DNA from 4 places in the Bacillus sp. AFS031507 genome. Region 4 is predicted to be linked to each of the others. Evidence: riboswitches for the same ligand, from Rfam matches in the RefSeq annotation. Region 4 holds a riboswitch; each other region holds the start of a gene.
What was found. A riboswitch is a leader RNA that binds a small molecule or an ion and turns the genes downstream of it on or off. The one in region 4 is predicted to bind S-adenosylmethionine.
Positions count from the first base shown of each region.

Region 1: it holds a riboswitch for S-adenosylmethionine, as region 4 does, so the genes downstream of both, COE25_RS10865 (methionine ABC transporter ATP-binding protein) here and COE25_RS02990 (methionine ABC transporter ATP-binding protein) in region 4, are expected to answer to the same signal.
Region 2: it holds a riboswitch for S-adenosylmethionine, as region 4 does, so the genes downstream of both, metK (methionine adenosyltransferase) here and COE25_RS02990 (methionine ABC transporter ATP-binding protein) in region 4, are expected to answer to the same signal.
Region 3: it holds a riboswitch for S-adenosylmethionine, as region 4 does, so the genes downstream of both, COE25_RS00155 (homoserine dehydrogenase) here and COE25_RS02990 (methionine ABC transporter ATP-binding protein) in region 4, are expected to answer to the same signal.

Region 1 covers NZ_NUOW01000011.1:77,947-80,154, reverse strand. Annotated here, with positions in the region: gene COE25_RS10870 (ABC transporter permease) at 1-785, shown strand, start outside; SAM riboswitch class I at 1,072-1,178, shown strand; gene COE25_RS10865 (methionine ABC transporter ATP-binding protein) at 1,270-2,208, shown strand, end outside.
Region 2 covers NZ_NUOW01000015.1:9,429-11,636, forward strand. Annotated here, with positions in the region: gene pckA (phosphoenolpyruvate carboxykinase (ATP)) at 1-617, opposite strand, end outside; SAM riboswitch class I at 869-1,008, shown strand; gene metK (methionine adenosyltransferase) at 1,209-2,208, shown strand, end outside.
Region 3 covers NZ_NUOW01000001.1:28,209-30,416, forward strand. Annotated here, with positions in the region: gene COE25_RS00155 (homoserine dehydrogenase) at 131-1,369, opposite strand; SAM riboswitch class I at 1,474-1,585, opposite strand; gene COE25_RS00160 (GNAT family acetyltransferase) at 1,682-2,208, opposite strand, start outside.
Region 4 covers NZ_NUOW01000002.1:220,298-222,505, forward strand. Annotated here, with positions in the region: gene COE25_RS02990 (methionine ABC transporter ATP-binding protein) at 1-941, opposite strand, end outside; SAM riboswitch class I at 1,107-1,216, opposite strand; gene COE25_RS02995 (O-acetylhomoserine aminocarboxypropyltransferase/cysteine synthase family protein) at 1,350-2,208, opposite strand, start outside.

The sequences.
Region 1 (2,208 bases), on a different contig from region 4:
AGGGTGCAGCAATTACCGCATACGTGAAATCTTATTTACATCAGTATATCGATAATATTGCGACGATCAGTTATGTTGCGGGCGGTAATCAACAGACTTTTGAGCAGATGTATCAGGATTACCAGCAAACAGATTATAAGCTGACCACAAATGCTTTAGAAGGTTCTTCAAAAAACAAGTTTATGACCAACCAAACGATTGGCTTCCTGATTATGATCATGCTGATGTCGGCCTGCAATATGTCCGAGATCATCCTTTTAGAAAAAGAAAACCGCACCTATTTTCGGTTATTATCAACACCGATTAATTCCAGGAAGTATATCTTCTCCAATGTCATGGTCAACATGATTGTGATGACGATACAGGTGCTGATCACGTTAACGATTATGAAAAGTATCTTTGATATTGGCATCAATATGTCCTTTTGGTCAGCGGCGTTCGTCATGATGCTATTTTCATTGATTTCCGTAGGGATCTCATTAATGATTGTTTCTTTTTCAAACAGCCGCAGTGCCGCTGGCGCCTTGCAAAATTTAATTATCACTCCGACCGTCATGCTTTCCGGCTGCTTCTGGCCGGTGGAAGTGATGCCGAAATCGTTACAGAAAATTGCTAATTTCCTGCCGCAGCGCTGGACATTGGATACGTTAACGAAGCTTCAGGAAGGAAATGAATTTAGCGGGTTGTATTTAAATTTCATGATTCTATTCGCCTTTGCTGCTGCGTTTTTCTTGATTGCGGTGTATCGATTTAGTAGAAATAATTCTACACAGACTTTTGTGTAGTAGATATGTGGTTCAGACCTCCGCACAGCTAATGTATAAAGTGGAAAAGTGTAAACGTCGGATGAGGGCAAAGTTGCTCTTGTCTTTTTTTTTGGCTGGTCGGAATGAGATGCAGGTAAAATAAAAATAGAATAGACTAGTATAGTTGAGTATAGTATAGTTAATCCAACTATTTAGATTGATTTTATGGGAATGGAAATCCATATTATGTTAGAATACTATTTTCAGATGATTGACAAGATTGAAATAGATTGGTAATATCTTAAATATCTTAATTTAATGATGAAACTTATCGAGAGCGACTGAGGGACTAGGCCCTATGACGTCCGGCAACCCCCATTACAGGGAAGGTGCCAATTCCTGCAGAATGACGATCATTCTGAAAGATAAGTCGAAATATCCACTTGTATTTCGATGTCCCTTTCAGTTGAGAGGGGCATTTTTTTATATCCAAAATATTGCATTTTAAAAAAGAGGTAATCGTATGATTGAGATTCAGAATCTTTCGAAAGTTTACAATACGAAAAATGGCACGGTAAAAGGTGTGGATGATGTTTCGTTAACCGTTCAAAGAGGCGGAATTTATGGAATTGTCGGCTATTCAGGTGCAGGAAAAAGTTCGCTCTTGCGCTGTATTAATCTGTTGGAGCGACCAACATCAGGGAGTATTACTGTTGATGGTATTGACCTTACTTCACTAAAGGGGGAGAATCTACGCTTATCACGATTAAAAATAGGGATGATTTTTCAACACTTTTATTTAATCAGTCAAAAAACGGTGTTTGAGAATATCGTGTTTTCCTTGAAAGCGGCCAACTATCCAAAGAACCAAATCAAAGAACGGGTGGAAGAACTGCTTGCAACGGTGGGTCTTGGGGATAAAAGGGATGTTTATCCTTCCCAACTGAGCGGTGGACAAAAACAACGGGTAGGGATTGCACGAGCGCTGGCTAATAATCCGAAGGTACTATTATGTGATGAAGCAACATCAGCCCTGGATCCAACCACGACAAAATCGATCTTAAATTTATTGAAAAAAATTAACAAAGAACTCGATATTACGATAGTTTTAATCACGCATGAGATGAATGTTGTCAAGGAAATTTGTAATCGAATGGCGATTATGCAAGAAGGAAAGGTCATTGAAGAGGGAGCGGTATATGATATATTTGCCAACCCTCAGGCAGAACTGACCAAAGAATTTATCGACAGTGTTGTTTCCTTTGACGTTCCGGAGACCATTTTAAATAATTGTGAAGGACCGATTATCAAGGTCATGTTTAAGGGGAAAGTCGCTGGAGAGGGCGTTATTTCCGATATGCTCCAGCAATGTAACGTAAAAGGGAACTTCCTGCATGGATCGATTGAATATATTCAAGAATTGCCACTAGGCATCTTTATTATGGAATTGAAGGGACAAAAG
Region 2 (2,208 bases), on a different contig from region 4:
TAATTCATTACAGAAAAAATCGACTTTTTCATTTCACCTGCGTATTCTGTACCACCTATTAAAACAATTCTTTTTTCAAAAGAAATCATAATAAACGCTTCCGAGTTGGTGCCATCGATAGCCGGATCTGCCTTGAAATTAGGTGCAGAAATAACGGTAAATCCAGCATCATGGGCAAGTAGTTCTTCATCCGACGGGCGAATAAATAACTGGTGTACAAATAAATTTTGCCAAGCTAATTCATTTACGACTTTGATGGATAAACGTGATTTTTTATCAGCACCCGCAAATCCTTTAAAAACAAAGATCTCATTTTTCTGTTGTAAATAATTTATGACCTTTTGATAAAGCTTTGTAAAAACCGGTTCTGAAATTGGTTGATTGGTCGTGCCCCATTCAATTTTGTCTTTAGTTGAATCTTCTAAAACAATGAATTTATCCTGTGGAGACCGGCCAGTATATTTTCCAGTAACGACACTAATTGCTCCCGTAGAAGTTAGTGCTCCTTCATGTCGGGTTAAGACTTTCTCAACTAATTGAGGAACAGATAATTGCACATGAACATGACTTTCATTTAACAATTGATTTAATTCATTAGGAGTATCAACAGAATTCATTTAATGAGACCTTCCTTTATTTTAGTTTTTATGTTGTTAATAATATAAAAAGTATAACACATTAGTCGAATTGATGTATCCTATTTAACAAAATTTATATATTATAAAACTTTAATTGAAGATATAAAAAATATTTATAAATAGAGACTAACTTACTTCGTATTATTCCCATTTTGTTGTGAAAGACATATCTTAAAAAATTCATTGACATTGTTGGGAAGTGTGATATTATTCTAATTTGAACGGATACTCTCTTATCCTGAGCTGGTGGAGGGACAGGCCCAATGAAACCCAGCAACCTGCAGTATGAAAAGATTGACCACTTAAAAGGTCCTTTTCAGGATGCGAAGGTGCTAATCTGACGCAAGGCTTTGACCTTGAACGATAAGAGCGAAAGGCCCGGAACAACCTTTCCTCTCTGGTAAGGTTTTTTGTTTTGTATAAGTCCTTTATGAAAAGAGTCTCTAATAAAAATCCTTTGTTTATTACATACTAAGGGAATGAGTACCGTATCAAATTCTCGAAGTTTAAGGAAGTATTCCTGTAACCTTCCTAAGACCTCGATTATCTCATATTATAGGAGGAATTCAGATGTCAACAAAACGTCGTTTGTTCACTTCTGAATCAGTTACTGAGGGTCATCCTGATAAGATCTGTGACCAAATTTCTGATTCCATTTTAGATGCTATTTTAGCAAGGGATGCTAATGCCCGTGTTGCGGCTGAAACTTCAGTAACAACAGGACTAGTTCTAGTAGCAGGAGAAATCACCACATCTACCTACGTGGATATTCCAAAAATTGTCCGTGAAACGATTAAAAACATCGGCTACAATCGCGCGAAATTCGGTTTTGACTCAGAAACCTGTGCTGTTTTAACATCTATTGATGAACAGTCTCCAGATATCGCGATGGGTGTTGACCAAGCTTTGGAAGCGCGTGAAGGTCAAATGTCCGATGAACAAATCGAAGCAATTGGTGCAGGGGACCAAGGTTTAATGTTTGGTTTTGCTTGTAATGAAACAAAAGAGCTTATGCCTCTTCCCATTTCACTAGCGCACAAACTTGCTCGCCGTTTAACAGAAGTACGTAAAGATAAGGTTCTTGATTACTTACGTCCAGACGGAAAAACACAAGTAACGGTTGAATATGATGAGAACGATAAACCAGTACGCATTGATACGATTGTTATTTCCACTCAACACAATCCTGAAGTTGAGTTAGAGCAAATTCAACGTAACTTGAAGGAATATGTTATTAATCCGGTAGTTCCAAAAGAATTAATCGATGAAAAGACAAAATACTTTATTAATCCAACCGGCCGTTTTGTTATTGGCGGACCACAAGGAGATGCTGGCTTAACAGGCCGGAAAATCATCGTAGATACGTATGGTGGATATGCTCGCCATGGCGGTGGTGCCTTCTCTGGTAAGGATCCTACAAAAGTGGACCGATCAGCTGCCTACGCAGCACGTTATGTTGCTAAAAACATCGTGGCTGCTGGCCTTGCTGATAAGGTAGAAGTTCAACTTGCTTACGCTATTGGTGTAGCAAGACCAGTTTCGATTGCTGTTGATACGTTTGGTACAGGTA
Region 3 (2,208 bases), on a different contig from region 4:
GATGTTTTGTTTAATATTTTTATAGATATTAATAAATACCATACACATAAGTGAGTAGTAATTCTTCATAAAAAAAGAGCACCTAAATGCTCTTTCGGGAATAACCGCTTGCTCGCTACATTCCTTTAACTTAAAGGGCAGCTAAGGTTACCTCACTAATTTTGTTCTCTGTTTCATACTCACCTATTATTTGAAAGTAACACCTTGGCTGCTGGTCATTAATTAAACGTTCAATTTCTTCCTTTGTTGCCCGGATAATGGCTGTCTCATCAATAGCTTGAGTAATCCATGTAATCAAAGGGTTTTTATAATTTTTTGAGAGACCTTGAATTAACCATAAGCCTTCTACATCCTCTTTTTTCTCTCCATCACATAATGCAATTGTTTCTTTGAAATTCTTATTTGAAGGCCGATTTTGACAGACATAGACCAAATCTTCGATAACAGCACTAGCAGTTGGATACATCCCAGCTCCAGGTCCTTGCAAAGTAATACTACCAACGATATCAGAATGAATATTTACCGCATTTTCTACCCCTTCAACGGAATAAAAAGGATGCGACTTTCCAACAAGAACCGGTCTAACCGTTGCATTAATTTGATCACCTATCTTATTAATACTTGCAATATGTTTAAACCTTAACCCTAGCTTTTCAGTTGATTCGATTAATTCACTTGTGATCGAAGTAATTCCTTCCCGTTCAACATCCTGCCAATTTGGTTCTATACCAAAAGCTATTCTGCTGAGAATTATTGTTTTATAAAAAGCATCAAACCCCTCCACATCGTTGGTTGGATCCGCTTCAGCATACCCCTTCCCTTGTGCTAAACTAAGCGCAGCAACAAAGGACTGTTTTTTCTCCCGCATTTCAGTAAGAATGAAATTTGATGTCCCGTTAAGAATGCCTTGTACGGTACGAACACGGTTAACATTTAATAGCTGCCTAAGGGTTTGAATAACTGGAATTCCTCCCGCAACTGTTGCTTCGAAACCGACTGAAACTTTATGACTCTCTGCTAGCTTGAGCAGCTCATTACCGTGATGTGCAAACATCTCTTTATTTGCTGTGATTATGTGGCAACCACTTTGTATAGCTTGTTTTAAAAAAGTAAAGGGTTGTTCTTTGTCGACTATTGCTTCGACAACAACATCCAGTTGAGGTAGTTTAAGAATTTCGGCAAAATCTGTAGTTATTAAAACATCTTCACTTATGTCTCTTGTTTTTTGTTTATTTTTTATTAGCACTGCAGCTACTTCTACTTTTCTTCCTAAAACATTAGTTAGTTCATCAGCGTGGGATTGTATTGTTTTATATACCCCTTCACCCACTGTACCAAAGCCTAGAATTGCCACTTTAATGACAGACATGCTTTCCACCCCTTAAATAATATTAGACATGACCAATAGGTTGTTTCTTTTAATATCATATAAATAAGAAAAACCCTCTTCATAAGAAGAGGGTAGATTTCCTCCTCTTATCTGTCAGGTTAAAAATAACCTGCAGGAATTAGCACCTTTTCAAGAATTACCTTGATGGTTGCCGGGCTTCATCGGGCCTAGTCCCTCCGCCGCTCTGGATAAGAGTTTTATTTAGTTAGTTTTTCATTAAATTTCCAAGTTATAAAGAGAATTCTAGTTGATTCCAAGATAGTTGTCAATATTATTTGAAATTTCTTTTTATTAAAGTGGTAATAGGGAGACAAATTCCTTTTTCCCCAGTCGATCTATCATTTCGAGCCAATCCTTCGGCTTATTTGTAAGAATTGAATAGTATGTCGTCAGAAAATCCTTTACCAGGTTTGCTGGTAGTGAATTAAGTCCTTCATCTTGAATTGGCATGAAACATAAATCTAGACCTGCTACAGCTTCCCCATTGTTTTTCCAGGAAGGATGAACATATGAAAAATCAATGCGTTTATAACCCAAATGGGAGAGAACTTCACGTCGGACATATGGATCCATAACCTTTACTCCACCAAATTCGTGTTGTTCAACCCGGTACGGATCGTATATTTCTGCAAACATCCCGAATAGCTCGTTACCATTTTCTTTAGCTAATTGTTGTAAATCCTTTAAACGGTTATGCGCTAAAAAACGGCCAAGGCTTAAGCCTGGTTTACTGATGATTGTAAAATCTGTCATAGCAATATTCCAATCCGGATAATAACGATATTCAGTTGCTCCTGTGACTTCGTCTCCATCGACAG
Region 4 (2,208 bases):
AAGTGGATAAATAATGTTCCGTATGATCCAGTTTGCGTGTGGGAAATTTTCCCCTGTAGAATATTTACGATAACATCAAAGTCTCGGAGGATGTTTGTGATTAATGGTTGTTCTGTTGTTTCCCCTACAAATGAAAGTTGAACCACTTTTCCATGCGGATAGCGTTCAAGTAAATGTTCAATCGTTTCCTTCGTTTCTTCCGGTTCCGTCACCTGCTGCACAAAACGCTTTGTAATTGGCTGTTCTGGATTTTTAAATACATCTAAAACCGGACCAATCTCTACAACCCTACCGTTTTCCATGACGGCAACCCGGTGACAAATTTTACGAATGACATGCATTTCATGTGTAATGAGGACAATGGTTAACCCTAGTCGTTTATTAATATCGACTAACAAATCCAAAATGGAATCTGTGGTTTGTGGGTCAAGGGCCGAGGTTGCTTCATCACAAAGCAGCACTTTTGGATTGTTAGCGAGTGCCCTGGCAATCCCTACCCGTTGCTTTTGCCCACCGCTTAATTGGGATGGGTAGGCATTTTCTCTTCCTTCAAGGCCTACTAGTTTAATTAGTTCGTCCACTCTTTTTTTCCTTTGTGAACCATTTACACCTGCAATTTCAAGTGGAAACGCAATATTTTCACTTACCGTCCTAGACCATAGCAAGTTAAAATGCTGGAAGATCATGCTGATTTCCTGGCGTGCTTTTCGAAGCTCACTGCCTTTGATTTTCGAAATAACGCGACCAGCTACCGTTACAGTTCCGTCTGATGGCAGCTCTAATCCATTTAACATTCGGATTAAGGTACTTTTACCAGCACCACTGTATCCAATCACTCCGAATATTTCTCCCTCTTGTATTTCCAGGTTGACATCATCGACGGCTCTTAGCTGACCTTGTTTAGAAGGGAATATCTTCTGGACATTTTTAATTGATATCATTGAATCACCTGCTTCTTATCCAATTTACTTAACATTCTGAAAGATTTGTATTGTAATATACCGCTTAATAATATAGGGTTTGACTTTTTCAACAAAAAGATTCTGTTTTAACAAAATAAAAGCCTTTCTGCGCAGGCAGAAAGGCATCATTAAAAATAATCCTTTCTCCCATCTCCCAAAGCAATCGCTTTGTGTGAATTGGCACCATTTCAATAATAAATATTGACGGTTGCCGGGCTTCATCGGGCACATCCCTCCACCTCTCTTGATAAGAGCATCAAGTATCCTATATTCAATTAAAACGTTAATTTGTTTAAGTAATTATATTACGAAAGTTATCGTATCATGGATAAAAAGGGGTGTCAATGAAAATAACTTCATATTCGGAAAAATAAGTTTTGGTAACTTTTATGCATTTACCTTGAATGAGATTACACCAGTAGCAGCCAAAATAGCTGATTCGAGATCTTCGATTAAATCCTCAACATTCTCGATACCGATTGAAAGGCGAATCAAATCCTCTGTTACACCTGCAGCTTTCAGGCCATCAGCATCTAATTGCTGATGGGTGGTGCTTGCTGGGTGAATAATTAAACTTTTTGCATCGCCAACGTTTGCAACATGCGCCCATAGAGTAATCGAATCGATTAATTTGGCTCCTGCTTCTTTACCGCCTTTAATCCCGAAAACAACCATGGAACCTGCACCTTTTGGCAAGTACTTTTTGGCTAATTCATAATCTGGGTGTGATGGGTGTCCTGGATAAGATACCCATTCCACAGCAGGGTGATTGGATAAATATTCCACCACTTCTTTTGTATTAGCCACATGCTCCTTCATGCGAACATGCAGTGTTTCAAGACCAAGGATAAACTGGAAGGAATTTTGCGGACTTAATGCCGGTCCTAAGTCACGCAGCAATTGGACACGGGCTTTGATAATAAAGGCGATAGCACCTAAGGCTTCGGCATAAACCAGGTCATGGTAGCTGGCATCTGGCGTTGTAAAACCAGAGAATCGCGGCGAATTCCAATCGAACTTCCCACCATCGACTATAACTCCACCTGTAGTTGTTCCATTTCCTAAGAGCCATTTGGTGGCAGAATGAACCACAATATCGGCACCATATTCAATTGGCCGGCACAGGTATGGAGTGGCAAAGGTGTTATCAATAATTAATGGAACACCTGCGGCATGGGCAATATTGGCAACTTTTTCAATATCAAGTACACAAAGGCTTGGGTTACCAATCGTTTCAGCGAAAACA